4 regions of the Pantoea sp. X-Soil-ISGK-275 genome follow, and region 4 is predicted to be linked to each of the others. Evidence: riboswitches for the same ligand, from Rfam matches in the RefSeq annotation. Region 4 holds a riboswitch; each other region holds the start of a gene.

Region 1 (7,642 bases), 1.9 Mb from region 4:
ATGATTACCGGTTCGATGGGCTTGCTGCCTTCTGCCAGCCTGAACGAAGAAGGTTTTGGCCTGTTTGAGCCAGCGGGCGGTTCCGCACCGGATATCGCCGGTCAGAACATTGCCAACCCGATTGCGCAGATTCTGTCGCTGTCACTGCTGCTGCGTTACAGCCTGAATGCGGATGAAGCAGCCGCAAGCATTGAACGCGCTGTCAGCCGCGCGTTGGAAGCGGGTTATCGTACCCGTGATTTGGCCGGTGACGGCAAGGCCGTGAGCACAGATGAGATGGGCAGCATCATTGCCGGTTTCATCGCCGAGGAAAAATAATAAAATGAAAAGCTTATACCAGAAGTTATTTGATGCACATGTCGTCCATGAAACGCCTAACGAAACGCCGTTACTCTATATCGATCGCCATCTGATCCATGAAGTGACGTCACCGCAGGCCTTTGATGGCCTGCGCGCGCACGGCCGCAAGGTGCGCCAGCCGTCGAAAACCTTCGCCACCATGGATCACAACGTTTCGACGCAGACCAAAGATATCAACGCGTCTGGCGAGATGGCGCGCATTCAGATGCAAGAGCTGATGAAAAACTGTGCTGAGTTCGGCATTCAGCTGTATGACCTGAATCACCCGTTCCAGGGCATCGTGCACGTGATTGGGCCAGAGCAAGGCATGACCTTGCCGGGCATGACCATTGTGTGCGGCGATTCCCACACCGCCACCCACGGCGCGTTTGGTTCACTGGCTTTCGGTATCGGTACTTCCGAAGTTGAGCACGTGTTTGCCACGCAAACCCTGAAACAGGGCCGCGCGAAAACCATGAAGATTGAAGTGCTGGGCGAAGCTGCGCCGGGCATCACTGCCAAAGACATCGTGTTGGCGATCATCGGCAAAACCGGCAGCGCTGGCGGTACCGGTCACGTTGTCGAATTCTGTGGCCCAGCAATTGAAGCGCTGAGCATGGAAGGCCGCATGACGCTGTGTAACATGGCGATTGAAATGGGTGCCAAAGCGGGCCTGGTCGCGCCGGATGACACCACTTTCGCTTACCTCAAAGACAAGCAATTCGCGCCGAAGGGCGAGCAGTGGGAACAAGCGGTGGCTTACTGGCGCACGCTGAAGTCCGACAGCGATGCCAAATTCGACAGCATCGTCACGCTGCATGCCGAAGATATCGCTCCGCAAGTGACCTGGGGCACCAATCCAGGCCAGGTAATGGCGGTCGATCAAGCGATCCCGAATCCACAATCCTTTGCCGATCCGGTCGAGCGCGCTTCTGCAGAGAAAGCGCTGGCGTATATGGATCTGCAGCCAGGCATCAAACTGACTGACGTGGCGATCGATAAAGTGTTTATCGGTTCCTGCACCAACTCACGTATTGAAGATCTGCGCGCCGCTGCCGCGATTGCCAAAGGCCGCAAAGTGGCGCCGGGCGTGGTAGCGATGGTGGTGCCAGGTTCCGGTCCGGTGAAAGCACAAGCCGAAGCCGAAGGCCTGGACAAAATCTTCCTCGAAGCCGGTTTTGAATGGCGTTTGCCGGGTTGCTCGATGTGTCTGGCAATGAACAATGACCGCCTGAATCCAGGCGAACGTTGCGCATCAACCAGCAACCGTAACTTTGAAGGCCGTCAGGGCCGCGGTGGACGTACGCACCTGGTGAGCCCGGCGATGGCCGCTGCGGCTGCCGTGACCGGTCGTTTTGCCGATATTCGTGAATTGACTCAGGGAGCGTAAACCATGGCGAACAAATTTACTCAACACAGCGGAATTGTGGCGCCATTGGATGCGGCCAACGTCGACACTGATGCCATCATTCCTAAGCAGTTCCTGCAGAAAGTGACGCGCACCGGTTTTGGCGCGCACCTGTTCCACGACTGGCGTTTTGAAGATGATGCGGGCACTGTGCCAACGGCCAGCTTTGTGCTGAACAAACCCGAGTTCAAAGGCACCAGTATTTTGCTGGCGCGTGAGAACTTTGGCTGCGGCTCATCGCGCGAGCATGCGCCGTGGGCGCTGACCGATTTCGGTTTCCACGTGGTGATCGCGCCAAGCTTCGCCGACATCTTCTATGGCAACAGCTTTAACAACCAGCTGCTGCCGGTGAAGTTGAGCGATGAAGAAGTGGATGAGATGTTCAAACTGGTTGCCGCGCAGCCGGGCGTGAGCTTCACCGTGGATCTGGAAGCGCAAACTGTTACGGCAGGCGATAAGACGTATAGCTTCGAAATCGACAGCTTCCGCCGTCACTGCATGATCAACGGTCTCGACAGCATTGGCCTGACGCTGCAACACGAAGCGTCAATCTCCAGCTACGAAACCAATCAGCCCGCGTTCTTACGCTAAGGCAACAAGGGCGACGTGATGTCGCCCTTATCCTTTATACATCCCGCACGCGCGACGCCAATCCCAAGGCCAGCACCGCCAGCCCCAACGCCAGCCAGTAAACCGACTCATGACCAAAGCGCTCGCTCATGGTGCCCTGAATGATGCCGGCGATAATCATGCCGGTGGAAATCGAGGTGGTGAACAGCGTCGTCGCCGCACCCGCGCGGCCCGGCATTAAATCCTGGAACCACAGCATGCCAATCCCGGCGATGATGCCGATAAAGGCAGCGTTAAACAGTTGCAACACCATCAACGCAGTACGCGACTGGAACATCACCAATCCGAGATAAAACACAATCGCCGCCACCAGCGCCAGCAGCATCAGTTTGCGTTTGCCGGTGCGCCGCGCGTAATGCCCGGCCAGTAGCATGATTGGAATCTCCAGCCCGGCGGCGGTGCCCATTAGCAGTCCCGCCAGCTTCTCCGGCAGGCCAAGCGTGGCGCTGATATACAGCGGCATATCAATGATATACATGGTGTTGCACGCCCACATGGTGACGGAGGCGATAAACAGCAACCGCACCTGACTGTCTTTCCACGGGCTGAGCTGCGTCAGTACCGCTTCAGGCGATGCCACCACGCGCGGCACCGAGGGCAAGGTGCGCCAGATCAGCAGCATGCTCAGCAGGAAAATCCCCGCCGCCACGCAAAACAGCGTCACAAAGCCGTAGTTGAGTGCCAGCGCAAACGACAGCGGCGGCCCAATCACCCACGCCAGCGACAGCTGCGCGCGCATCACCGAGCTGAACATCACCACTTCACGCGCCGACTGATCGGCATATTCGCGCGCGAGCGCAAACACCTGCGGAATCGACACGCTGGCCAGCGCCGACAAAAACACGCCTAGCGTTACCAGCGTTAAATAGTGGCGATTGAAGGCAAACAGCAGCGCATTCAGCGTCGCCATCAGGCAGCAAAACAGAATCAGGTTGCGGCGATCGCCCTGGTTATCGGAGCGTTTCGCCATCAGCAGGCTAATCACAATCCCGGCGATCGCATTGATGGTAAAGAACAAGCCGACCCAGAACGGACTCACCTGCACTTCACGCGTCAGAAACAGGCTGAGTGTCGGCGCCTGCAGCGCACCGGCCACGCCAGTCATAAACGACACCGCCATAAACGAGAGATAGACCGGATTGATGCGACGTTGACGCGTTAACAGCGATTTCATGCAGAAATCCCTTTGCGAATAAAAAAATAGGTAGAGAAATGAGGGTAGAAGATTCTACAGCAAAACGTAAAAAGCCAGCAGATAAAGCGCTGCTGGCGGTGAAAATGCACCCTACTCAGAAAGAGGTTCCACGTCGGTGGAACCGCTGGCAGAGCGCCATTCATTGCTGAATGCCTCCCGCTCTTCCATTGCCGGGCAGTATGCCTCTAATATGAGGCAGGAAAAACTGAGCGATTCTGACAAGGAGTTCCCCTTTTATGTCTTCTTCACGTTTGCAGCAGCAATTCATCCGCTTATGGCAAAGCTGTCAGGGGCAGGATCAGGAAACCACGCTCAACGAGCTGGCCGATCTGCTGCACTGCTCGCGTCGCCATATGCGCAACCTGCTCAATGCCATGCAGAGCGAAGGCTGGCTGATTTGGCAGGCGGAAGCGGGACGCGGCAAGCGCTCGATGCTGAGTTTCTGCTATACCGGCCTGGCGCTTCAGCAGCAGCGTGCTGAGGATCTACTTGAGCAGGATCGCATCGAACAGTTAGTGCAACTGGTGGGCGATAAAAATCAGGTGCGCCAGATGATCGCGGCACATTTAGGTCGTAGCTTCCGCCAGGGCAAACATATCCTGCGTGTGCTCTATTATCGCCCGCTGCCCAATCTGCTGCCCGGTTCACCGCTGCGCCGTTCGGAAACCCATCTGGCGCGGCAAATTTTCAACGGCCTGATGCGCATAAATGAGGAAAAGGGGGAAATCGAACCGGATATCGCCCATCACTGGCAGCAAACCTCGCCGCTGCAGTGGCGCTTCTTCCTGCGCCCGGCGATACGTTTTCATCATGGCCGTGAACTGGAAATGGCGGATGTGATTGCTTCGCTGGAACGCGTGCGCAGCCAGCCGCTGTTTTCTCACATCAGTAAACTGGATTCGCCCGCGCCCTGGACGCTGGATATCCATCTGAGCCAGCCGGACGATTGGTTACCGTGGCTGCTGGCCAGCGTCAGCGCGATGATTCTGCCGCGCGAATGGCCAACGCTGCGCCAGTTTGCGCGACAGCCAATTGGCACCGGCCCGTACAGCGTGGTGCGCAATCAGCAAACGCAGCTGAAGATCGCCGCCTTCGATGATTACTTTGGCTATCGCGCGCTGATTGACGATGTGTCGATTTGGGTGCTGCCGGAAATCAGTGATGAGCTGGTGTATGCCGGAGTCAAACTGCAGGGCGAAACCGCTGACGAAAAATCGGAAGAAAGTCGTCTGGAGGAAGGCTGCTACTTCCTGCTTTACGATCAGCGCTCCGAATTGGGCCGCGATGCGCATTTCCGCCGCTGGGTGAGTTATCTGTTTAATCCGATCGCCTTACTGAATCATGCTGGCGTCGGCTATCAGCGTTACTGGTTCCCCGCTTATGGCTTGCTGCCGCGCTGGCACCATCGCCGCGATCTCACGTCCGCCGACAAGCCAGCAGGTTTAACCCAGCTGACGCTGAGCTGGTACAGCCATCACGTTGAGCATGAAGGTATCGCCAACGCGCTGCGACCGCTGCTGGCGCAGCAAGGTGTTGAGCTGATCACCCGCGTTGTGAGCTACGAAGAGTGGTTCGAGGGCGAAGGTGAAAGTGACATCTGGCTCGGCAGCGTTAACTTTACCCTGCCGCTCGAGTACGCGCTGTTCGCCCAACTGTTTGAGCTGCCGTTGATGCATCACTGCATCCCCATTGACTGGCAAGCCGATGCCGCACGCTGGCGGCAAAAGGATTTACCGTTGGCGGAATGGAGTAAGCAGCTGATCGACAGCGACTATCTGCATCCGCTGTTCCATCACTGGCTGCTGCTGGAAGGGCAGCGCAGTATGCGTGGCGTGCGCCTCAATACGCTTGGCTGGTTTGACTTCAAATCGGCCTGGTTTGCGCCGCCGGAGCTGTGATCCTTTCGCGCTGTCATATAAATGTCTAGAATGAGCCGTTCTCAACGGGGTGCCTTGAAATCAGGGCTGAGAGAAACCCGTCGAACCTGATCCGGCTAATACCGGCGTAGGGATTTGAGATGCCTCACTCCTCAGATCCTTTGCGACTCGACCTTATCTTCTCCTCAAGGAGCGCAAAGTGTTAAACAAAGTTCTGCCTGTGTTGCTGCTGGTTGCGGCACCGGCTTTCGCTGCCAAACCGGTTCTCACCGTTTACACCTACGATTCGTTTTCTGCCGATTGGGGCCCCGGTCCAGCGGTAAAAAAAGCCTTTGAAGCGCAGTGCGGCTGCGAACTGAAGTACGTAGCGCTGGAAGATGGCGTATCGCTGCTTAATCGCGTACGCATGGAAGGCAAAAATAGCAAAGCCGATGTGGTGCTGGGGCTGGATAACAATCTGGTGCAGGCAGCGGAGAAAACCGGGCTATTTGCCAAAAGCAGCGTTGATACCAAAGTATTAACGTTGCCAGATGGCTGGCACAGCGACACCTTCATTCCATTCGATTATGGCTACTTCGCCTTCGTCTACGATAAAAACAAACTGAAGAATCCGCCGAAAAGCCTGAAAGAGATGGTTGAAAGCCCGGAAAAATGGCGTGTGATTTATGAAGATCCGCGCACCAGCACGCCGGGTCTTGGCCTGCTGCTGTGGATGCAAAAAGTTTATGGCGACAACGCGCCTGACGCGTGGCAGAAGCTGGCACAAAAAACCGTTACCGTCACCAAAGGCTGGAGTGAAGCTTACGGCCTGTTCCTGAAGGGCGAAGGCGATCTGGTGTTGAGCTACACCACTTCTCCGGCTTATCACATTATCGAAGAGAAGAAAGAGAACTACGCTGCGGCCGAATTTAGCGAAGGCCACTATTTGCAGGTGGAAGTGGCCGCGCAGCTCGCCAGCAGCAAACAGCCCAAGCTGGCGCAGCAGTTCATGCAGTTTATGGTTTCTCCGGCTTTCCAGCAGACCATTCCCACTGGCAACTGGATGTATCCGGTGATCAAAAGCGATCTGCCAGCTGGTTATCAAGCTTTGCAGGTGCCCGCCAAGGCGTTGCAATACACGCCAGCCGAAGTGGCCGACCATCGCGCCGCGTGGATCAGCGCATGGCAAAGCGCCGTTAGCCGTTAATGTCCGGCTGGTTAATTCCCGGTAGCGCCGTCGCGCTGTTGCTGTGCGCGGTGGCGCTGCTGGCGTTTGGCGCATTGGTGATGGTTGCGCCGGCCACCGACTGGCGCGCGCTGCTCAACGACAGTTATCTGCATCATGTGCTGCTGTTCTCGTTCGAGCAGGCGCTACTGTCGGCGTTGCTCTCAGTGCTGCCCGCAATCTTGCTGGCGCGCGCGCTCTATCGCCGCCGTTTTCCCGGTCGCAACCTGTTGCTGCGCTTATGCGCCATGACGCTGGTGCTGCCGGTGCTGGTGGCGGTGTTTGGCTTGCTCAGCGTCTACGGTCGCAGCGGCTGGCTGGCGCAACTGTGCGCGGCCATTGGCTTTGACTACCACTTTTCGCCGTATGGCCTGCAGGGCATTCTGCTGGCGCACGTCTTCTTTAACTTGCCGCTGGCGACGCGCCTGCTGTTACAGGCGCTGGAGAGTATTCCCGGCGAGCAGCGGCAAGTCGCCGCCCAGCTCGGCCTGCGCGGCTGGAATCTGTTTCGCTGGCTGGAATGGCCGTGGCTGCGCCGTCAGATTCTGCCGACGGCAGCGCTGATCTTTATGCTCTGTTTCGCCAGCTTCGCCACGGTGCTGGCGCTGGGCGGCGGACCACAAGCGACCACGCTGGAACTGGCGATCTATCAGGCGCTAAATTTCGATTACGATCCGGGCCGCGCGGCGCTGCTGGCGCTGTTACAGCTCGGCTGCTGTTTGCTGTTGGTGCTATTGAGCCAGCGCTTCAGTAAAGCCATTCCCACCGGCAGCCAGAGCATTCGCGGCTGGCGCGATCCGCAGGATTCATGGCAGGCGCGCACCAACGATACTGTATTGATTGGCCTGGCGCTGCTGCTGCTGTTACCGCCGCTGGCGGCGGTAATCGTCGATGGTTTGCGCGGCGGCGTCGCCGGTGCACTGCAACAAGCGGCGCTGTGGCAAGCCACCTTTACCTCGCTGCGCATCGCTATCGGTGCTGGCCTGCTT
Region 2 (7,642 bases), 2.5 Mb from region 4:
ATAAAGTGCCTTACGGTGCGGTTATGGCTAAAGGTGATGGCGAGCAGGTTGCAGCGGGCGAGACCGTAGCAAACTGGGATCCGCATACCATGCCGGTAATCACCGAAGTGGGCGGTTTCATTCGCTTCACTGACATGATCGACGGTCAGACCATTACGCGTCAGACTGACGATTTAACCGGTCTGTCATCGCTGGTGGTTCTGGATTCTGCAGAACGTACTGCGGGCGGTAAAGATCTGCGTCCTGCGCTGAAAATTGTTGATGCCAACGGAAATGATGTTCTGATTCCAGGTACCGACATGCCAGCACAGTACTTCCTGCCGGGCAAAGCGATTGTTCAGCTGGAAGATGGCGTTAAGATCAGTGCCGGTGACACGCTGTCGCGTGTTCCGCAAGAATCTGGCGGTACCAAGGATATTACCGGTGGTCTGCCGCGCGTTGCTGACTTGTTCGAAGCGCGTCGTCCGAAAGAGCCAGCAATCCTGGCGGAGATCAGCGGTATCATCTCCTTCGGTAAAGAGACCAAAGGTAAGCGTCGTCTGGTAATCACGCCGGTTGATGGTAGCGATCCGTATGAAGAGATGATTCCAAAATGGCGTCAGCTTAACGTATTCGAAGGTGAGCGCGTAGAACGTGGTGACGTCGTATCTGACGGCCCAGAGTCTCCGCACGACATCCTGCGTCTGCGTGGCGTCCATGCTGTTACCCGTTACATCACCAACGAAGTGCAGGAAGTTTACCGTCTGCAAGGCGTTAAGATTAACGATAAACACATCGAAGTCATCGTTCGTCAGATGCTGCGTAAAGCAACTATCTCGAGCGTGGGAAGCACCGACTTCCTGGAAGGTGAGCAGGCTGAATACTCTCGCATCAAGATCTCTAACCGTGAACTTGAAGCGAATGGCAAAATCGGCGCGACATTCATGCGCGATCTGCTGGGTATCACCAAAGCGTCACTGGCAACCGAATCGTTCATCTCTGCAGCATCGTTCCAGGAGACCACACGTGTCCTGACCGAAGCAGCAGTTGCAGGTAAGCGCGATGAACTGCGCGGCCTGAAAGAGAACGTAATCGTGGGTCGTCTGATCCCAGCCGGTACCGGTTATGCTTATCACCAGGATCGTATGCGTCGCCGCTCTGCGGGCGAAGCACCGGTTGCACCGCAGGTTACTGCGGATGAAGCCTCTGCTAGCCTGGCTGAATTGCTGAACGCCGGTCTGGGCGGAAGCGACGACGAGTAATTCGTCTGCTAAAGCTGACCAATAAAAAACCCTGCCTCGGCAGGGTTTTTTTTCGTCTTGATTTTGTCAGAACTTACGGCAGACATCTTCGCGTGTCAGTCCGATATCCCGCAGCTGATTGTCACTCAGTTTTGACAGGATGCGATGCGTTTCCCGCCGTGCTTTCCAGTGTTTAACCATACGTACTGCGCCACGGAAGATATCCAGTAAAGTGACATCAAAAGGTTTAGCCGCGCGGTTTTGATCGAATTCCATAATCCTTGCCCTCAGTAGGTTGCCTGAGATGCATTGTCCAATTCCTACGTATTATGATACAGACGCAAAAATCACTTATCTTTAACATACAGATTGCGCTGTGATGAATCTGAATGGTAATAATAAGGGCTATCTGTACTGGTTTGTCATGATCTAAGGCTTAGTGAGGCATACGATGACGCGCTACCAACATTTGGCATGTTTGCTTTCGGATCGAATTGAGCAAGGGCTGTATCGCAGCGGCGAGCGCTTGCCATCGGTGCGCACGCTTAGCCTGGAACACGGCGTGAGTATCAGTACCGTTCAGCAGGCATATCATCTGCTGGAAGAGAAACAGCTGATCGTGCCGCAGCCTCGATCCGGGTATTTCGTTGCAACGCGCAAAGCGACGCCGCCGATGCCCGCCATAACCCGACCGGCACAGCGCCCGGTGGAAATCACACAGTGGGAATCTGTGCTGGAGCTGCTCAGCAGCAGGACTAACAGCGATGTATTGCAACTCGGCAGCGGTATTCCCGATCTCACTCAGCCCACGTTGAAACCGCTGTGGAAAATTCAGAGCCGCATGGCGCAGAGGCAGGAAATTGATCAGCTCAACTATGACAGTTTGTTGGGCGTCGCGGCATTGCGCGAACAGGTTGCGCGTCTGACGATTGACAGCGGTTGTCAGCTCACGGCAGAAGATATCGTGATTACCACCGGCTGCCATGAAGCGTTGTCGATTTCGATTCGTGCAATATGCCAGGCCGGCGACATCATTGCGGTGGAATCGCCGACTTTCCACGGCACCATGCAAACCCTGCGCGGCTTCGGCATTCGCGCTATTGAAATTCCTACCGATTCGGTCACAGGCATCAGCCTGGAAGCGCTGGAACTGGCGTTCGAGCAGTGGCCGATCAAAGCGGTGGTGGTAGTGCCAAACTGCAATAATCCGCTGGGCTTCATCATGCCGGAATCTCGCAAACGTGCGCTGGTTACGCTGGCGCAGCGTTTCGATGCCGCGATTATTGAAGACGATGTGTATGGTGAGCTGGCGTGGGAATATCCGCGTCCGGTTACCATCAAGTCGTTGGACCACGATGGCCGCGTGTTGCTGTGCAGTTCGTTCTCCAAAACGCTGGCGCCGGGATTGCGGGTCGGTTGGGTGGCGCCGGGGCGCTATCGCGATCGCGTGCTGCATATGAAATACATCAGCACCGGATCGACGGCCACACAGCCGCAGCATGCGGTCGCCGAATTTATTCGCCTTGGTCATTATCTGCCGCACTTGCGGCGCATGCGTCAGGTGTATCAACGCAACTACGAAACTTTCAGCTGTTGGGTGCGCCACTACTTCCCGTGCGGGATTTGTGTGTCGCGTCCGCAGGGCAGTTTCCTGATGTGGATTGAATTGCCAGAGGCGTTTGACGCGGTCAGGCTCAATACCGAATTGCGTGAGCTGAACATGCAGGTTGCGGTGGGCTCGTTGTTTTCGGCCTCGGGCAAGTATCGCAACTGCTTGCGCCTGAATTATGGTTTGCCAATGAATGAGCATACGGAACAGGCGATAGCCCAACTCGGTGCAGCAGTAGAACGTGCCATGCTGGCTTGTAGTGTGGAAACCGTACATACTTCCTCCCTGACTATGTGAAGAAAGGCAGGGCTGGGAGAGGTTAAGACCAGCCCTGGCCCGCTGCAAGCGACAGCGGGCAGGCACACTTTAGCTTTATCAGGAAAGGGCGCTAGCCATCACATCACGCTGCTGCGCGACAGATTCCAGCGTTTCATCCTCACTTACCACGCATTACATTACTTTTGCAGGTTCGATTCCATTTTCCACCAGTGACAGCAACTGCTGCGTTGCTGCGCGCCAGTCTACGGCCTGGGTAATCGCACTCACCACCGCAATACTGCCCACGCCGGTAGCCAGCACTTCAGGCACGCGCGCCAGTGAAATACCGCCAATCGCCACGGTTGGCACATCCTGTAAACGCGACAGATGGCGTTTCAATTCCACCACGCCCTGCGGCGCAGATGGCATGTCTTTGGTTTGCGTAGGATAGATGTGGCCAAGCGCAATGTAAGAAGGGCGCAGCGCCAGCGCTCGATCCAGCTCGGCATCGTCATGCGTCGATAAACCCAGGCGCAATCCCGCCTCACGAATGGCCGCCAGATCGGCGACATCGAGATCTTCCTGGCCAAGGTGCACGCCATAAGCATGATATTTAATGGCTAAGCGCCAGTAATCATTGATAAACAGGCGTGCCCGATACTGTTTGCCAAGCGCAATCGCCTCGCGCACGGCATCTTCCACCTCATGATCTTCACAATCTTTGATGCGCAGCTGAATGGTGCGCACACCGGCTTCCAGCAAGCGCGCGATCCATTCCACGCTATCAACAACCGGATACAGCCCCAGTTTTGGGGCCGTGGCAGGAAAGGCGTCGGTCATACATTTTCCTCTTTAAGGGTATCGGCAGCGTGATAAAGCTCGCCGCCACGATTGCGGAAGGCATCCGACATTTGCGCCATTCCCACCTCAATCGGCTGAGCTTCAGCCTGCTGGCGGGCGGCAAACTCGCGCACTTCCTGAGTAATTTTCATTGAGCAGAATTTCGGGCCGCACATCGAGCAGAAGTGCGCCACTTTGCCTGATTCCTGCGGCAGAGTTTCATCGTGATAGGCGCGTGCGGTGTGCGGATCGAGCGCCAGATTGAACTGATCTTCCCAGCGAAATTCAAAACGCGCTTTCGACATCGCATTGTCGCGGATCTGCGCGCCCGGATGACCTTTCGCCAGATCCGCTGCGTGCGCGGCGATCTTGTAGGTGATCAGCCCTTGCTTCACATCCTCTTTATTCGGCAAACCGAGGTGCTCTTTCGGCGTCACGTAGCACAGCATTGCGCAGCCGAACCAGCCGATCATGGCCGCACCGATGCCAGAAGTGAAATGGTCATAGCCGGGCGCGATATCGGTGGTGAGCGGGCCAAGCGTGTAAAACGGCGCTTCGTGACAATGCTCAAGCTGTTCAGTCATATTGCGACGAATCATCTGCATAGGCACATGGCCCGGACCTTCAATCATCACCTGCACATCGTATTCCCAGGCGATTTTGGTCAGTTCGCCCAGCGTATGCAGTTCGGCAAATTGTGCCTCATCGTTGGCATCCTGAATCGAGCCGGGACGCAGGCCGTCGCCAAGCGACAGTGCCACATCGTAGGCGGCACAAATTTCACAAATCTCGCGGAAGTGCAGATAGAGGAAGCTTTCGGTGTGATGCGACAGGCACCATTTCGCCATAATCGAGCCGCCGCGCGACACAATGCCGGTCAGCCGGTTGGCCGTCATCGGCACATAGCGTAGCAATACGCCAGCGTGAATGGTGAAGTAGTCAACGCCTTGTTCCGCCTGCTCCAGCAGCGTGTCGCGGAAAATCGCCCAGTTGAGATCTTCTGCAATGCCGTTCACTTTTTCCAGCGCCTGATAAATCGGCACTGTACCAATCGGCACCGGGCTGTTTCGCAAAATCCACTCGCGCGTTTCATGGATGTAGCGGCCGGTTGAGAGATCCATCACGGTGTCTGCGCCCCAGCGCGTCGACCACACCAGCTTCTCCACTTCTTCTTCAATCGATGAACTCACCGCCGAGTTACCAATATTGGCATTTACCTTCACCAGGAAGTTGCGGCCGATGATCATCGGTTCGGATTCGGGATGGTTGATGTTAGAAGGAATGATGGCGCGGCCGCTGGCGACTTCCTGGCGAACAAATTCAGCGGTGATATTTTCCGGCAGATTAGCGCCAAAGCTGTGGCCCGGATGCTGCTGTAGCAGCACTTCACCGCGAATACGCTCGCGGCCCATGTTTTCACGCAGCGCAATAAACTCCATCTCCGGCGTGATGATGCCCTGTCGCGCATAGTGCAGTTGGGTAACCCGGCGACCCGCTTTGGCGCGGCGCGGTTGTGGCAGATGCTCAAAACGCAGGTGATCCAAGCCTTCATCCGCCAGACGTTGCTGCGTGTAGTTGGAACTTAGCTGGTGGATAGTTTCACTGTCCTCACGTTCTTCGATCCAGTTAGCGCGCAGCCTGGCGAGTCCCTGATGCACATCAATAGTGGCTTGAGGATCGCCATAAGCACCGGCGGTGTCATATACCGGCACCGCTTCATTCGGCTCATATTGCGGATGTTCTTTGCTACCGCCGATGTGTGTCGGGCTGAGCTGTATCTCACGCATCGGCACGCGAATATCCGCCCGGCTGCCGGTGATCCAGATACGTTTGGAGTTGGGGAAAGCGGTTCCTTGCAGGGAATCGATAAATTCTTGCGCCTGAGCGCGCTGTTCACGACGAGTTGTTTTAGCAGACATAGCAAGTTTCCGGTAAAGGTTGGAAGTTGCTTGTCCAGAGTTCGGAAGGAGTAACAGCGACGATGCTGGGCGCCAGCTTGCAACGTGCTGATGATGTCTACTCTTGTTCCCTTCGCAGGTACTAACCTGATCAGGTTCCGCGGATCCCGAATTAACGGTCTCAGCCCCGGAGGGCACTCCGACAAGGTTGTGTTTTACGATATAAGCTACTTTTATCGCAAAATTTGACTCTTGATTGTCGTTAAAGAAGACAATAAAAAAGCCCATTTAGCATAAGAGGGCTTTTCTTGAATAACAAGTTTTTTACAACTTCAGGATGTTAAGCCGGGCGGGCGATGACGCTGTCATTAGCCACCGGCGGGCGCGCCAGCAGGTGATCCCAGGCGAGCTGCACCAGCTTATCTTCCAGCGTAAAGCGCGATTCCAGCACTTCACCGACTTCGGAGAGCGCGGTTTGAAAATCCACGCAATTATCATCGTTAATCGCTTGCTGCAGATGGGTGTCGTAAAGCTGCATGATGCGATCGGTATTCGCCTCAAGTGCCGGATAAATCTGCGCGGCCACGATTAATGGGCTATCACCCTGCATCTCACTAATGATGTGTTCATACACACTGAAATGGCCGGTAGACAGGTAATCTACCAGGTTGTGACAAAACGCATCCAGCGCCTGTTCATCCAGCGCAGTTAACGCATCTTTTTGTGGCTTCATGCCAATAAGCTCGTAGTAAGTGACGAGCAGCTGTCGACGGGCGCGCAGCCATGAATCCACCAATTCATTTCTGCCACCGACACGCTCTGTCAGGTTCTCTAACTGGTTAAGCATATGGGGCTCCAGGTAGGTTATAGTTGTTTATTACACACTTAATATTAGGATTTCAGCGTGCGATTTGACGCTAAGGACAACGATTAAGATGCAACGTGAGATCTCAAGCTTAGACGCTGGTTGGTGGGTTGTCAGCCATGAGCAAAAACTTTGGATGCCGCAGGGTGAATTGCCGCATGGCTTAGCCAGCGATTTTGGCCTGAACGGCAGCAACGGCATGTTGATTGGCGAGTGGCAGGGCGAGAATGTCTGGCTGGTACGCGAGTCGCGCCCGGACAGCATGGGCTCGGTGCGCCAACTGATTGATGAGGATGTCGGCCTGTTCCAAATCGTCGGGCGTGGCGTGCAGCTGGCGGAGTTTTACCGTTCGCATCGCTGGTGCGGCTATTGCGGCCATGAGATGCACATCAGCAAACGCGAATTTGCCTGCTTGTGCAATCATTGCCGCGAGCGCTATTACCCGCAAATTGCGCCGTGCATCATCGTGGCCATCCGTCGTGGCGATGAGATCCTGCTTGCCAATCATGCGCGTCATCGCAACAACATCTATACCGTGCTGGCAGGGTTCGTCGAAGTGGGCGAAACCTTAGAACAAGCGGTAGCGCGGGAAGTGATGGAGGAGAGTAACGTGCGGGTGAAAAACGTGCGTTACGTGACCTCGCAGCCGTGGCCGTTCCCGCATTCCCTGATGATGGCGTATATGGCGGAATATGATGGTGGCGATCTGCAACACGACGGCAAAGAGCTGCTGGATGCCGGTTGGTATCGCTATGACAATCTGCCGCTGTTACCGCCGCCCGGCACGGTGGCGCGTCGCCTGATTGAAGATACTGTTGCCCTGTGTCGCGCCAGCGCGGCGTGAAAATGCTACACTGCCGGCCTTAGCATGAGAGAGCCCATTATGAGTGAACTGAAGAACGATCGTTATCTGCGCGCCCTGTTACGTCAGCCGGTAGATGTCACGCCGGTA
Region 3 (7,642 bases), on a different replicon from region 4:
TGGCGCGATGCCTTCGCCATTGTCGGCGGTCTGGCGTTGGTGACCTTACTGCTGATTTGGTTGTGGGTGCCAAACGTGGCGGGCGACAAAAATGCCAGCCCGCTGCGCGAATTGTCGGCGCTGACGCGCAAACAGGTATTGCTGACGCTGGCGATTGGCGCGGTAGGCAGCGGCGGTTTGTTCTCGGTGTTTAGCTACGTGAAACCGACCATGACCGAACTGGCGCAGATGCCGGTAAGCTGGATTCCGGCGGTGCTGGCGCTGTTTGGTTTGGGTATGGTCATCGGCAACATCGCCGGTGGTCGTCTGGCCGATCGCGGCATTGAAAAGACCATTCGCATTTTGCTGATTTGGTCATTTCTGGTGCTCAGCGCCTTCGTGTTTGCCGCGCACTATGCGCTGGCAGGCGCCATCAACGTGATGCTGGTGGGCACCATGGTGGCGCTGGCAGCGGTGCTGCAGATCCGTTTGATGGATGTCGCCGGTGATGCGCAAACCATGGCGGCGGCGATGAACCATTCGGCGTTTAACCTCGCCAACGCACTGGGTGCGTGGCTGGGCGGCGTGACCATTTCAGCGGGTTTAGGATGGCAATCCACCGGTTGGGTAGGCGCGATTCTGGCGGTGTTGGGTCTGCTGATTCATGCGGTGGCGATGCGCGATGCACGCCGTAAATCGATTACCTTTGCGCACGAAAGCCATTAACACGTCTCGGTCGCCATTAATGGCGTAATACCGATCAGCGCAGAGCGACTTTCGTTCGCCATGTAATGAGGCAGTTGCAGTACCTCCATGCGGCGACCGAGCAGAGGGCGTCTGGCCACGCCCTCTGCACTCCCGGGCCTTGCGCCAGCCCAACCCGCCGCTACGCGGTACCTTCACTCGTTCACGATTCCTGACGGACCGGTGTCGATTCGCTCCTGCTCAGCGCCACCTCTCGCCGCATCCATGCGGCTCGCCCTGGAATCCTTCATTCGCTCAGCGGGTTAGGATGTCGCCTCAACACCCGCGCTGCAGCGACAATGCATCAACCTGACTCACAATCGCTTAAAATCCCGTAGGGTTGCCATTTATGGCGACCTCAAGCCAACTTCTGCTGCAAAAACGCCATAAACACCCGATTGATCTCACTGCGTTGGCGATGCTGCGGATAGAGCGCATTGAGATGCAGCGAGGTCGGTTGCCACTCTTCTAACACCGTCACCAGCTCACCGCTTGCCAGCGCCGGTGCCACGATAAACTCCGGCAACAGAATCAGCCCCAATCCGGCCACCGCCGCGTCACGTAACATTTCCCCGTTATTACTCACCATCGGCCCATGCACGCTAATCACTTTGCGCTGGTCGCCGTTAAACAGTTCCCAGCCGGTTTGGCTTTCGCGTCCGTAGCGTAAACACAAATGCTCGCTCAGCGCCTCCGGCGTACGCGGCGCGCCTGCGCCTTGCAGGTATGATGGGCTGCCGCAGATCACGCGGCGAAACTCGCCCAGCCGCTTAGCGATCAGGCTCGAATCGGGCAGCGTACCGATGCGGATCGCCATATCAAATCCTTCGCCGACCATATCGACATGCCGATCCGCCAGCTCAACCTGAAACTGCAAGCCCGGATGCAGGCTAAGAAACTCGGCGATAAACGGCGACAGATGGCTGATACCAAACGACATCGGCACGCTCAGGCGAAAGCTGCCTTGTAGTACCTGACGACGGCCCGAAACCGCCAGCTCGGCTTCCTGCACATCATCCAGAATGCGCTGCGCGTGCTGCGCAAACAGCTGACCGTTATCGGTCACCGACAATTTACGCGTGTTGCGATTCAGCAGCCGCGCGCCGAGCGACTCCTCCAGCGCGGCGATGCGGCGACTGACATACTGCTTCGACAGCATCAGCTGTTCAGCGGCGGCGGTGAAGTTACCGGCTTTGATCACGGCTACATAAATGCGAAGATCTTCAATCTGCATATTGTCCACTTATCGGTGACAGTCATTGTCATTATGACGCATTGTTAGGCAAATCAGTTTACGTATACTTATCTGCAACGGGAAGGGCAATCGCCCCCCAACAGCAAATTTGAGGAGCAGACCATGATTGAACAACGCCTGTCAGAACAACGCGGAGTGGGTGACCACGGTTGGTTGAATTCGCATCATACGTTCTCTTTCGCCAATTATTGGGATCCAAAACAAACCGGCTTCTCAGACTTGCTGGTGATCAATGATGACCGCGTTGCACCGGGTCGCGGCTTTGGTGCGCATCCGCACAACAACATGGAGATCATCTCCTATGTGCTGGAAGGCGCGCTGGAGCATAAAGATTCCATGGGCACCGGTTCGGTGATTGTGCCGGGTGATGTGCAGCTGATGAGCGCCGGTAGCGGCGTTACGCACAGCGAGTTTAACCACTCGAAAACCGACAATGTGCACTTCCTGCAGATCTGGATCGTGCCTGGCGAACGCAATTCGCCTCCGGGTTATCAGCAGATTTCGGTGGCGGAAAGTGACAAACGCGGTCAGCTGCGTCTGATTATTTCGCCGGAAGGGGAAAACGGATCGCTTAGCGTGCGTCAGGATATCCGCATTTATGCCGGACTGTTCGACGGTGTTGAGCAGCAAACCCTCGCGCTGGATGCCGATCGTTACGCCTATATTCACGTGGCACGCGGCAGCATCGAAGTGAACGGCGTGAAGTTTAAAGAGGGCGACGGCGCACGTGTACGCAACGAAAGCGCGCTGGAGTTTGCTAACGGCGAAGATGCGGAAGTGCTGGTGTTTGATTTGCGTCCGCTGGAAGTGAATCATCCGCAGCGTTAATGATTAAAAAGCGGTCAAAGAGCAGTGCGAGCCATCGCGCTGCTTTTTTTTATGCGCGATCACAGCGGTTGTAACACTTTTTCTTAACATTAATTGCAGTGATTAAGATCGCAATAATTATTTCCATACTCTCTTTAATAGTTAGCCAATGAACCTAAGCATCACGGCTTAACATGAAGAGGGCAGCATGCAAGAAAAAATCCCCGGAACGCGCTGGTATCGCGTCATCGCCCCGATTCTCATCACCTGCATTGTCTCATTCATGGATCGCGTCAATATCAGCTTTGCGCTGCCTGGCGGTATGGATCAGGATTTGGCGATCACCAGCCAAATGGCTGGCGTAGTAAGCGGTATCTTCTTTATTGGTTATCTGTTTTTACAGGTGCCGGGCGGACGTATCGCGGTGAATGGCAGCGGCAAACGCTTTATCGCCTGGTCGTTGGTAGCGTGGATGGTGGTGTCGATCGCCACCGGTTTTGTCACCAATCACTATCAGCTGCTGGCGCTGCGTTTTGTGCTGGGGATTTCCGAAGGCGGCATGCTGCCGGTGGTGTTAACCATGGTCAGCAACTGGTTCCCGGAAAAAGAGCTGGGTCGCGCCAACGCCTTTGTCATGATGTTCGCGCCGTTAGGTGGCATGTTTACTGCGCCGATATCGGGTTACATCATCAATGTGCTGGACTGGCGCTGGCTGTTCATAATCGAAGGCCTGCTTTCAGCGGTGGTGCTGCTGGTGTGGTGGCTGGTGATCGCCGATCGTCCTGAAGAGGCGCGCTGGTTACCGGCGCGAGAAAAGGAGTATTTGCTGCGCGAACTGGCGCGCGAAAAGGCTCAGCATCTGCAAAAGGAACCGGTCAGCAAAGCGCCGTTGAAAGCGGTGTTTCGCAACTCGGGCCTGATGAAGTTAGTGGCGCTCAACTTCTTCTATTAAACCGGCGATTACGGTTACACGCTGTGGCTGCCGAGTATCCTGAAAAATCTCACCGGTACCAACATGGCGGGCGTTGGTCTGCTGGCGGCGATTCCTTTTGTCGCGACGGTACTCGGCATCTACGCTATTTCGTGGTTAAGCGATCGCACCGGCAAGCGCCGTTTGTGGGTGATGGTGTCGCTGTTCTGTTTTGCCGCTGCCTTGCTGGCATCGGTGGTGCTGCATAATAACGTCGTCGCCGCCTATATCGCGCTGGTGGTGTGCGGCTTCTTCCTCAAAGCGGCAACCAGCCCGTTCTGGTCGATTCCCGGACGTATCGCTGCGCCGGAAGTGGCGGGTAGCGCGCGTGGCGTGATCAATGGCTTGGGTAATCTGGGTGGATTCTGCGGACCGTACTTAGTAGGGATCATGACACTGCTGTATAGCCAAAACGTGGCGATCTGCTGGCTGGCGGGTTCACTGGTGATTGCGGGAATCTTTACGCTGTTACTGCCGAAAGCGTGCGATATCAATCCATCTGAAACGCGCCGACATATGAAAAGTAATCATTTGATGAGTGTGAAACATTAAGTGAAGCGAGGCTGGCACTATTCTGAATATTAATAGTAGAAAGTCAGATTAAATAAAAAGGGAGCGCCTGATGAGGTGCTCCCTTTTTAATGCATTAATCAATCGACAGATTGTGAATAGCCAGCGCAGCGCGCGCGGCTTCTTTACCTTTCTTAATGAAATGCTCGGTATAGAAGTTTTCGATAACATCAACCGGCTGGAAATTATGCGGCGTTAATGACACGGAGAACACCGGCACGTTGGTAGTCAGCTGCACATTCATCAGGCCGTCTACGACCGCAGCGGCAACGAAATCATGGCGATAGATACCGCCGTCAACCACCAGCGCCGCGCAGACAATCGCATCGTATTTACCAGTTTCGGCCAGACGCTTAGCCAGCAGCGGCATTTCAAATGCGCCAGGCACTTCCAGCACTTTTAATTCTGCTTCTACGGATTGATCGGCTAATTCTTTTTCAAATCCCACCAGGGCATTGTGGACAATTTCTTTGTGCCAGCCGGCTTTAATAAATGCAATTTTAATATTCTTCATGGATATTCCGACATCACCTGTAATTGGTTCTTGCGCATAAAATAATGTGTTTGTATACCATATGTTACGTTTGTGATCCACAAAGCCCAGGTAGCGATAAATGCCTTGCTGCTTATTCCCATGTAAACAGTCTGGTTATTCCGCGCTTGACGGCGACCATCGCCTGCAATACAAATAGACGCGTCGGGGGAGTCTCGCCAAAGAGACTGAGAGGCTAATAGCGCACTGCGCGGTTTAGCGACCCTTTGAACCTGACCCAGTTGATACTGGCGTAGGAAGACTGACAGTCTTTATCATTGGGCTGTCTGGCGCTCAAACCAGCTCGATGGATGCGCCATTTCCCTTCTCCTGTATCTGCGGGTCTCAGCTAACACTGAGAGGCCGATGTGAATTCCCCCTGTTTGAACATCCTGGATCCGGCGCTGTGAGCCGCTGGAGCGTGCTTGGCTGCGGCGTGGCGGGCCTATGCGTAGCCACTTTGCTGGCGGAACGCGGTGAAGACGTTGAGGTGATTGGCGATGACGCGCGCCGCCCGGCATCGTGGTTTGCTGGCGGCATGCTGGCGCCCTGGTGTGAAGCCGAAAGCGCGCCGCGCGATGTTATCACTCTTGGGCAACACGCCGCCGCGTGGTGGCAACAGCGCGTCAGCAGCGTCGAGCATCAAGGCACGTTGGTGGTTGCGCCGCCGCGCGATAGCCAGGAACTCAACCGTTTCGCCCGTATGACCGAGCAGCACCAATGGGTCGATCCCGCCGACATCGAACCGGCGCTGGAAGGGCGCTTTGCACGCGGTCTGTTTTTCGCCGGGGAAGCGCATCTCGATCCGCGTCTGGCGTTGCAGGAGATGCGAGTCACGCTGATCGCACGCGGCGTACCATTCAACAATCGTGCGCCGAGCGGCCAGATTATCGATTGTCGCGGCATTCACGCCGCGCCGGAACTGCCGCGCCTGCGTGCGGTGCGCGGCGAAATGCTGATTCTGCACAGCGAAGACGTGCAGTTTTCCCGCCCGATTCGTCTGCTGCATCCGCGTTTTCCCTGCTATTTGGTGCCGCGACGCGGCGGCCACTTTATGCTCGGCGCCACCATGATCGAGAGCGACGACGCCAGCGCCATCAGCGCGCGCGCCATGATGGAGTTGCTCAGCGCCGCCTACGCCATTCATCCGGCTTTAGCCGAAGCGCGCGTCATTGAGAGCGGCAGCGGGCTGCGTCCGGCTTATCCGGCGAATCTGCCGGAAATCCACTATCACAACCACACCTTTTATCTCAACGGCATGTATCGCCACGGTTTTCTGCTGGCACCGATGCTGGCAGAGCAGCTGATGCAGCGTCTTTCTGGGGAACTTAAAAATGAACATTCAGCTTAACGGCCGCCTCATCAGCACGCAGGCAAACAGCCTGAGCGAATTGCTGATCGAGCAGCAAATTGACGCGGCCTGCGTCGCCACCGCCTACAACGGTGCGTTTGTGCCAAAAAGCCAGTACTACACGCAGCTGCTGGATGAAGGTTGCCAGCTTGAAGTGCTGTCACCGATGCAGGGAGGTTAAGCGATGTTTTACGATTTTGACCCGCAATCGCGCTTCCTGCTCGGCACCGCCGGTTATCCTTCGCCCGCCATTTTGCAGCAGGCGATTGCCGCCTCCGGCACCGACATCATCACCGTCAGTTTACGGCGCGAAGGCGCGGCGGGCGCGGCTTTCCGTGAACTGCTGACCGGCCTCAACATCCGCGTGTTACCCAATACCGCCGGTTGTCACACGGTGAAAGAAGCCGTCACCACCGCGCACATGGCGCGCGAACTGTTCAACACCGCGTGGATCAAGCTGGAAGTGATTGGTCACGCCGACACGCTGCAGCCCGATCCTTTCGCGCTGGTGGAAGCCGCGCGCATCCTCAGCGCAGAGGGTTTTCAGGTGTTTCCTTACACCACTGAAGATCTGATCGTCGGCGAAAAACTGCTGGCGGCGGGCTGCGAACTGTTGATGCCGTGGGGCGCGCCGATTGGTTCCGGTCAGGGCTTGCGCAACATCGACGGGCTGCGCGCCATGCGTGCTTGGTTCAGCGACATTCCGCTGATCATTGATGCTGGCATTGGCGCGCCGTCGCAGGCGGCGCAGGCGATGGAGATGGGCTTCGATGGCATTCTGCTCAACACCGCCGTTGCCAAAGCGGGCGATCCGATTGGTATGGCCAACGCCTTCCGACTGGCGATTGAAGCCGGACAGGCCGCACGCGCTGCGGGACTGATGGAGAAGCGCGACATGGCAGCCGCGTCCACGCCGATCTTTGGCCTGGCAAATCTGAGTTGAGGCAGGCAAACATGCAACGTTATCAACGCCAGATGATGCTGCCGGAAATCGGCGAGGCAGGGCAGCAGAAGCTGCTTAAGGCGCGTGTGCTGGTGGCGGGCGCGGGTGGATTGGGCGCTACGCTACTGCCGCAGCTGGTGGGCGCGGGCATCGGCCATATTCGGCTGTATGACGACGATGTAGTTGCGCTGCATAACCTGCATCGGCAAACGCTGTTTACTGAGCAGGATATCGACCAGCCCAAAGTGCTGCGCGCGCAGCAGGCGTTGCAGCAGCGCAATCCGCAGGTGCAAATCGAGGCGCTGCAACAATCGCTGAGCGCCAGCAATGTGCAGCAGGCGCTAGCGGGTTGCGATCTGGTGATCGACGCCGCCGATAACTTTGCCGTCACCTACCAACTTTCCGATGCTTGCATGAAGGCGGGCATTCCGCTGATCAGCGCCTCGGTGCTGGGACGGCAAGGTTACGTCGGCGGATTCTGTGGTGGCGCG
Region 4 (7,642 bases):
ATCCCGATATTGTGCACGACCTCGCCAATCCGACTGAGCCACGTTCGCTGCCCGGCTTGATTCTGGCGGCCATTATCCGCCGCCGCGAACGCAATTTGCCGCCGTTTAGCGTGATGTCCTGCGACAATATGCCGGAAAACGGCCATGTCACGCGCAACGTGATCACCCAGCTGGCCGAGCGCCACAGCGCTGAACTGGCGGAGTATATCCAGACGCACATCACCTTCCCTTCAACCATGGTCGATCGCATCGTCCCGGCCATGACCGATGCAGCGTTCGACACGCTGGCGGAACGTTTGGGCAGCCGCGATCCGGTGGCGGTTGAAGCCGAACCGTTTTTCCAGTGGGTCATCGAAGACAACTTCGTTAACGGACGTCCGGCGTGGGAAAACGCCGGTGCGGAGCTGGTCAGCGATGTGCTGCCGTTCGAAGAGATGAAACTGCGCATGCTCAACGGCAGCCACTCGTTCCTCGCCTATCTCGGTTTTCTCGCCGGTTATGAGCACATCAGCGATTGCATGGCCGATGCCAGCTATCGTGCGGCGGCACGCGCGCTGATGTTGCAGGATCAGGCGCCGACGCTGCGCACGCAGGGCGTCGATCTCGAAGCCTATGCCGATTCACTGATTGCGCGTTACGAGAATCGCGCCATCAAGCATCGCACCTATCAAATCGCCACCGATGGCACGCAAAAGCTGCCGCAGCGTCTGCTGGATAGCGCACGCTGGCATCTGCGCAACGGCACCTCCTGCGATTTCGTGTTGCTGGGCGTGGCAGGCTGGATGCGCTACGTCAGCGGCGTGGATGAGCAAGGCCAGGCCATTGAGATTCGCGATCCGCTGAAAGATCAGCTGGCGGACATTGTGGCCAACAGTGAGGACGGTGCGCCACGTGTTAAGGCGTTGCTCGACCTCAACGCCGTGTTCGGTGACGATCTGCAGCAGCAGCCCGCCTTTGTCTCACGCGTCACCGAACTCTATCAGCAACTGCTGCAACAGGGTGCGCGCGCCACGGTGCAGAGCCTCGTCACACAAGGCTAAGCGCCTGCACAAATGTGTAGCGCAGACGAAGCGTGCTGATTAGACTGAACCTTTCTTAACGGGCTGGCAGATGCCAGCCGTAATACGGATATTGCTGCATGTCGACTGCCTATACCATAACCACCAGCGAACCGGTAAATCAGCAGATCTATCGTTATCTGCGCAAAGATATTGTGACCTGCGTTATTCATCCGGGCTCGCTGCTGTCGGAGAAGGAAGTGTCGGCGCGTTTTAACGTATCGCGTCAGCCGGTACGTGAAGCTTTCATCAAGCTGGCGGAAGCCGGACTGGTGCAGGTGTTACCGCAGCGCGGCACCTTCGTACGCAAAATCTCTGCCCAACGCGTGGCCGACGGCCGCTTTATCCGTGAAGCGGTAGAGATCGCCGTGGTACGCCGCGCCGCGCAGGAGATTGGTGCCAGCGGATTGATGGCGCTGGAGCACAACCTGCAACTGCAGCGTCTCGCCGCCGAACGTCATGACAGCCAGGCCTTCTTAGGACTGGATGATGAGTTTCACCGTCTGATTGCGGAAGGGATTAACTGCCTGCTGGCGTGGGAAACGGTGGAGAACATCAAAGCGGCTATGGACCGCGTGCGCTTTCTGACCCTGAGCGAAGTGTCACCGCCGGAGCGTTTGATTCAGCAGCATGAAGATATCTATAACGCGTTGAAAGCGCATGATGTTGACGCGGCTGAAAGCGCGATGCGTCGTCATCTACAGGAGATGATTTTGACCATTACGCCGATTGCCGAGCGTAATGGTGAGTGGTTCGAAGCGCCTTGATTTAGTGCTCGCTGTCCCCCTCCTCGGTCCTCCCCCATTAATGGGGGAGGAAGATGCTGCAATATGTAAGTGTTGAAGCAGCATGTGGCAGCATCTCCTTCCCCCGCTCGCGGGGGAAGGCCGGGATGGGGGACAGCGAGCACAGCCCCCACTCAATCAAGCAATGGTCACATCTTTTGACAGATAAACATCCTGCACCGCATTAATCAGCTGCACGCCCTCTTTCAACGTCTTCTTAAACGCCTTGCGCCCAAGAATCAGCCCCATCCCCCCGGCACGTTTGTTGATCACCGCCGTGCGCACTGACTCCGCGATATCCGTTTCCCCGGCAGAAGCGCCGCCAGAGTTGATCAATCCCGCGCGCCCCATATAGCAGTTCGCCAGTTGGTAACGCACCAAATCAATTGGGTTCTCGCTGGTCAGCTTGCTGTAGACGCGTTCATCGGTGTGACCAAACTTCACCGCGTTATAGCCGCCATTATTCTCCGCCATCTTCTGCTTCACAATATCCGCACCAATGGTCGCCGCCAGATGGTTGGCCTGGCCGGTTAAATCGGCGCTGGCGTGATAATCGACGCCGTCTTTCTTGAACGCGTCATTACGCAGATAAGCCCACAGCACCGTCACCATTCCCAGCTCGTGCGCGCGTTCAAAGGCCGCCGAGATCTCTTCAATCTGACGACGCGATTGCTCGGAGCCAAAATAAATGGTGGCGCCAACCGCCACCGCACCCAGATTAAAGGCCTGCTCAACGCTGGCGTACAGCGTCTGATCATATTGCGTCGGATAGCTCAGGGTTTCATTGTGGTTTAGCTTCACCATAAATGGAATGCGGTGCGCATAACGGCGTGAAACCGCGGCCAGCACGCCGTAAGTGGAGGCCACGCAGTTGCAGCCGGCTTCAATCGCCAGCTCAACGATGTTTTTCGGGTCGAAATAAGCCGGGTTAGCGGCAAAGGAGGCACCCGCCGAGTGCTCAACACCCTGATCGACCGGCAGAATCGACAAATAGCCGGTGCCGGCTAAACGTCCGGTGTTGTACAGCGTTTGCATGTTGCGCAGAACGGTGGGAGAACGATTGTTGTCGATCATCACGCGATCAACATAATCCGCGCCTGGTAAATAGAGGCTATCCGCTGGAATGGTCATGCAGCGATGTTGAAGAAGGCTGTCCGCCTCTTTGCCCAATAACTGTACGATGTCCGTCATGTTCGCTCCTGATAAATGGCTGGATTGGAACCGGCCAATGCCGATTCGCCCCCAACAGCCTGGACCGGAAAACGCCAGGCTGGCAAATTGCTGACTCCATTTTTCAGACGGATGCGCAGTGAAAAAGCGGCAATCTGGCGTTACGCCCTACCACCATTGATGGAAATGGTGCACCGGCCCAATGCCTTTGCCGACCTCCAGCGAATCGGCGTGCAACAGCGCCTGTTGTAGCCACGCCTTGGCTTCGACCACCGTTGCCGCCCAATCATCATGACGCGGACGCAACGCCGCCAGCGCGGCGGAGAGCGAGCAACCGGTGCCGTGCGTGTGGCGTGTGTTAACACGCGGCGCGGTAAAGCGCTGGCGTCCTTCGCGCGTGATTAGCCAGTCCGGGCTTTCGGCATCGCTGAGATGTCCGCCCTTCATCAGCACCGCTTCACAGCCAAGATCGAGCAGCGCATCGCCCTGCTGCAACATGGTTTTCTCATCCTGCGCCATCGCGCGTCCCAGCAGCGCGGCGGCTTCCGGCAGGTTTGGCGTGATCAGCGACACCTGCGGCAGCAGCAATTCGCGCACGCTGGCTACCGCATCAGGCGACAGCAGCGCATCGCCGCTTTTGGCAATCATCACCGTATCCAGCACCACAAACGGCAGGCTGGCCCGTTTCAGTCGCTCGGCGACCACCTCGACTATCGCGGTTTCGGACAACATGCCGATCTTCGCGGCATCAATGCGCACATCATCCAGCACCGAATCGAGCTGTGCGCCGACAAAATCAGGTTCGATGCGATAGACCGACTGCACGCCACAGGTGTTTTGCGCCACCAGCGCGGTAATCACGCTGGTGCCATAAGCACCCAATGCGGAGAAGGCTTTGAGGTCGGCCTGAATACCCGCGCCGCCGCTGGGATCGGTGCCAGCAATGGTCAATGCGTTGATGCGTTTCATGCTTTCACCTCCAGCGTCCACAGCATATCGAGGAAGGCAGCAACGAAGCTGCCCGGCCCGGCGACCTGGCGTGCTGTCAGCTCACCGGCCAGCGACATCACGCGGCACGCCGCTGCCACATGTTGCAGGCGATCGCCCGGCAAGCTAGTGAAGGCCGCAGCCACTGCCGACAATGCGCAACCGGTGCCAACTACGCGCGTCATCAGCGGGCTGCCGCCGGGGATTGCCAGGGTACGCGCGCCATCGGTGACGTAATCGACTTCACCGGTCACCGCCACAACGGTGTGATAATCACGCGCCAGCTGCTGGGCGGCGCTCAGCGCGGCATCGGTTTGATGCAGGCTGTCCACGCCGCGTCCGCCGCTTGCCTGATGCGCCAGGGCGAGAATTTCTGAAGCGTTACCGCGAATCGCCGCAGGTTGCAGGCTCAGCAGCTGCTGGCAGAAGGTGGTGCGCAGCGTTAATGCGCCGACCGCCACCGGATCCAGCGTCCACGGCGTGCCTGCCGCTTGCGCTGCTTGCACCGCCGCCAACATCCCATCACGACGATCGCAGGTTAAGGTGCCTACGTTGATCAACACCGCATCGGCAAAACCGGCAAACTGCGCCGCTTCATCGGGGTCGATCACCATCGCGGGCGAAGCTTGCAGTGCCAGCAGCACGTTGGCGGTAAAGGTTTGCACTACTTCATTGGTCATGCAGTGCACCAGCGGCGCTTGCTGACGCAGCAGTTGCAAAGAGTGCGCGAGTTGCACGGGGGAAAGAAGGTCAGGCTGTTTCATTAGGCTCCCAACCGGCGATCAAGAAGGCGAATGCGGTCAGGCATCTGACTTCCCTACGCTGGCATTATCCAGATCAGGTCGGCGGGTGTATCTCAGCCCTGTATTAGAGGGGCACCCCGAGTCAAAACTACGTTGGCGAGCATAGGGAACAAGCCAGATTAAAGCAAGCTATCGACACTTTTCCTGAGGATCTTGTTCGCAAAGTTACATTTTACAGGTTCATCTAACTGATTGAATAAACTCCTTAAAACCCTTCTTTTTGCGTGCCATGTCATACTTTGTAATAAACTCCATTGATAATTCGCGTCGCGAAAAATAGCATCCCTCGCAACTTGTTTCATGACGAAACAATACGGATTTATTAATTGTTCATGGAAGTATCACGGAGGATTTGCTATGCGTCGAATTCCACGCGCGCCGCTCTCTGCGGCCATTATCTCTGCCCTCTTCGCCGGTACGTTTTTGCCTGTTCCCTGCGCCCACGCTGCGGGTTTTGTCGAAGACTCATCGCTCACTGGCAACCTGTTTTACTGGCAACGCCAGCGCGATCGTAAAGAGATGGATCCGCAAAAAGGCGCGTATGGTCAGTATGACGCCAATCTGCATCACGCCTCTGCCAACGCCAATCTCGACTTCTCATCCGGTTATGCCGGTGATGTAATTGGCCTCGATCTGGCGGCGTTTGGCGCTTTGGAGTTAAGCAATAGCGGCCCGGCGGCACCGAATGAAATTGGTTTCAGCAATGCCCGCACACGCTGGGATGAGGACTGGAGCGGAGATAAGAGTGGCTTAAGTCTTTATAAAGCGGCGATCAAGGCAAAATGGCAGGATAACTGGCTACGCGCAGGCTATTTGCAACCCAGCGGACAGACGCTGCTGGCACCACACTGGAGTTTCCTGCCCGGCACTTATCGCGGTGTTGAGGCTGGCACCGTCTTCGATTTTAGCGATGCGGGCGCCCTTTCCGTCTCCTGGATGTGGACAGACGAATACAAAGCGCCGTGGTATCGCGGCATGTACAACTTCCGCAAAGCCGATGGTGTGACGGAGATTCCGTGGCTGCAATCCTTTGGTGCCAAATATGATTTCAAAAACTCGCTGTTGCTGGAAGGCGCTTACGGCCAGGCGGCGAATTACATGGATCAGTATTTTGCTAAAGCGTCTTATCAGCTGCCGCTGGCCGATGCGCCACTGCGCACCAGCTATCAGTTTTACGGCGCGAAGGATCGTGACAACAGCGGCGTGGGCCAGGTCAACGATGTTTATGATGGCCTCGCCTGGCTACAGGCGCTGACGTTCGGCTACACGCTGGGCGCGTTCGATTTCCGCCTTGAAGGCACTTGGGTAAAAGCCGAAGGTAATCAGGGCTTCTTCCTGCAGCGTATGACGCCATCCTATGCCAGCTCAAATGGCCGCATGGATGTATGGTGGGATTCCCGCTCTGACTGGAACGCCAACGGTGAGAAAGCGCTATTCGCCGGTGTGATGGTCGATCTGGGGCACTGGCAATTACCCGGCTGGCAAGTCGGTACGTCGTACGCCTACGGCTGGGACGCTAAGCCTTCCACCAATCCGATTTACGACCAAAACCAGCGCCTGAAAGAGTCGGCGTGGAGCCTCGATCTGGTTTACACCATCCAGCAAGGCCGCGCCAAAGACACGCAATTCAAACTGCATTACACCCGCTACGACAATCACAGCGCTCTTCCCAGCTACAGCGGCGGTTACGGCAACATCTTCCAGGACGAAAGAGACATCAAATTTATGATCGTCGCGCCATTCACCCTGTTTTGACCCCGATCTGGCAGGAGCCAGAGACTTACCTCCGTGGAGAAGGATAACAACATGAAAAAGTTAAAAATCAGTTTACTGGCGCTGAGCGTGATGGGCCTTGCCGCCTGCAGTTCATCCCCGCGCAATAATCAGCAGGTCGTCGATCAAATCAGTCAGTTCGGCGTGCAGTATCAGGTCACTGACAACCAGGCGGCCGATCACGGCGTGAACTGCGCGAAACTCGGTGCCGATTGGGCATCCTGCAACACCGCTACCATCACGCTGACCAACAACGGTCCGGCGCTCACCAGTAAAAACTGGGCAATCTACATGAGCAACGTGCACGAAACGCTGCGGGTGGATAACGATCAGTTCAAAATGACCCATATCGTCGGCGATTTAACCCGTCTGGAACCGACGGAGAAATTCAAAGGTATCGCGGCGGGTGAGTCGATTGAGATCCCTATCGTCAATGAATACTGGCAGCTGTTTATCACCGACGTGATGCCGCGCTGGTATGTCACCGCCGCCAATGCCACGCCAAAAATTATCACCAGCACCGATACCGAAAACCTCAGCGACTTTGTTAAGCCGTTTGGCGGCCAATGGAAGCGCATTGCCGACGATAAAAACGTGCTAATGCTGCCGCAAAGTCGTTTCACAAAGAATGCCGATGTGGCGCAACTGCCTGCCAGCGCGCTGCGCGGACAAATCACCCCAACGCCGCGTTCGGTGAAAGTTCATGCGGCGGATGTCGATCTGAGCCGTGGCGTTGCCTTGCATCTTGAGGTATTGGCGGACAACCAGGCCGATGCAGTTAAACAGCGTTTCGATTTGATGGGGCTCAAACCGCAGTCAGCGGGTTATGACATTCATACCCGTATCGCCGTCAATCATTTCCACGGCGCAGAGGCGGTTTCCGGTGCTTATGAACTGCGCATCACACCGCGCGGCACCGATATCATTGGTTACGATCAGGCTGGCGTTTACTACGGCTTAATGTCGTTACTGTCGCTGGTGCCGGCTGAAGGTAAACCGATTATCGCCACGCTTGAAGCGAAAGACGCACCGCGCTTTGCCTATCGCGGTGCCTTCCTCGATGTGG

What was found. A riboswitch is a leader RNA that binds a small molecule or an ion and turns the genes downstream of it on or off. The one in region 4 is predicted to bind thiamine pyrophosphate.
Region 1: linked by a shared signal. The riboswitch ahead of thiB (thiamine ABC transporter substrate binding subunit) and the one ahead of thiM (hydroxyethylthiazole kinase) in region 4 are both predicted to bind thiamine pyrophosphate.
Region 2: linked by a shared signal. The riboswitch ahead of thiC (phosphomethylpyrimidine synthase ThiC) and the one ahead of thiM (hydroxyethylthiazole kinase) in region 4 are both predicted to bind thiamine pyrophosphate.
Region 3: linked by a shared signal. The riboswitch ahead of AC6I8A_RS22985 (FAD-dependent oxidoreductase) and the one ahead of thiM (hydroxyethylthiazole kinase) in region 4 are both predicted to bind thiamine pyrophosphate.

Annotation. Positions count from the first base shown of each region.
Region 1 covers NZ_AP035976.1:825,081-832,722, reverse strand. The annotation lists gene leuB (3-isopropylmalate dehydrogenase) at 1-318, shown strand, start outside; gene leuC (3-isopropylmalate dehydratase large subunit) at 323-1,729, shown strand; gene leuD (3-isopropylmalate dehydratase small subunit) at 1,733-2,338, shown strand; gene AC6I8A_RS03715 (MFS transporter) at 2,373-3,551, opposite strand; gene sgrR (HTH-type transcriptional regulator SgrR) at 3,809-5,470, shown strand; TPP riboswitch at 5,506-5,601, shown strand; gene thiB (thiamine ABC transporter substrate binding subunit) at 5,649-6,635, shown strand; gene thiP (thiamine/thiamine pyrophosphate ABC transporter permease ThiP) at 6,635-7,642, shown strand, end outside.
Region 2 covers NZ_AP035976.1:282,175-289,816, forward strand. The annotation lists gene rpoC (DNA-directed RNA polymerase subunit beta') at 1-1,241, shown strand, start outside; gene AC6I8A_RS01270 (DUF1127 domain-containing protein) at 1,308-1,496, opposite strand; gene AC6I8A_RS01275 (aminotransferase-like domain-containing protein) at 1,672-3,126, shown strand; gene thiE (thiamine phosphate synthase) at 3,280-3,927, opposite strand; gene thiC (phosphomethylpyrimidine synthase ThiC) at 3,924-5,846, opposite strand; TPP riboswitch at 5,937-6,037, opposite strand; gene rsd (sigma D regulator) at 6,166-6,672, opposite strand; gene nudC (NAD(+) diphosphatase) at 6,761-7,534, shown strand; gene hemE (uroporphyrinogen decarboxylase) at 7,574-7,642, shown strand, end outside.
Region 3 covers NZ_AP035977.1:758,260-765,901, reverse strand. The annotation lists gene AC6I8A_RS23010 (MFS transporter) at 1-705, shown strand, start outside; gene AC6I8A_RS23005 (LysR family transcriptional regulator) at 1,082-1,957, opposite strand; gene AC6I8A_RS23000 (pirin family protein) at 2,081-2,806, shown strand; partial or broken gene AC6I8A_RS22995 (MFS transporter) at 2,994-4,307, shown strand; gene AC6I8A_RS22990 (6,7-dimethyl-8-ribityllumazine synthase) at 4,402-4,839, opposite strand; TPP riboswitch at 5,015-5,134, shown strand; gene AC6I8A_RS22985 (FAD-dependent oxidoreductase) at 5,264-6,208, shown strand; gene thiS (sulfur carrier protein ThiS) at 6,192-6,389, shown strand; gene AC6I8A_RS22975 (thiazole synthase) at 6,393-7,151, shown strand; gene AC6I8A_RS22970 (HesA/MoeB/ThiF family protein) at 7,163-7,642, shown strand, end outside.
Region 4 covers NZ_AP035976.1:2,773,310-2,780,951, forward strand. The annotation lists gene AC6I8A_RS12965 (mannitol dehydrogenase family protein) at 1-1,040, shown strand, start outside; gene AC6I8A_RS12970 (GntR family transcriptional regulator) at 1,139-1,825, shown strand; gene fbaB (class I fructose-bisphosphate aldolase) at 1,982-3,034, opposite strand; gene thiD (bifunctional hydroxymethylpyrimidine kinase/phosphomethylpyrimidine kinase) at 3,182-3,982, opposite strand; gene thiM (hydroxyethylthiazole kinase) at 3,979-4,764, opposite strand; TPP riboswitch at 4,798-4,893, opposite strand; gene chiP (chitoporin ChiP) at 5,161-6,558, shown strand; gene AC6I8A_RS12995 (family 20 glycosylhydrolase) at 6,610-7,642, shown strand, end outside.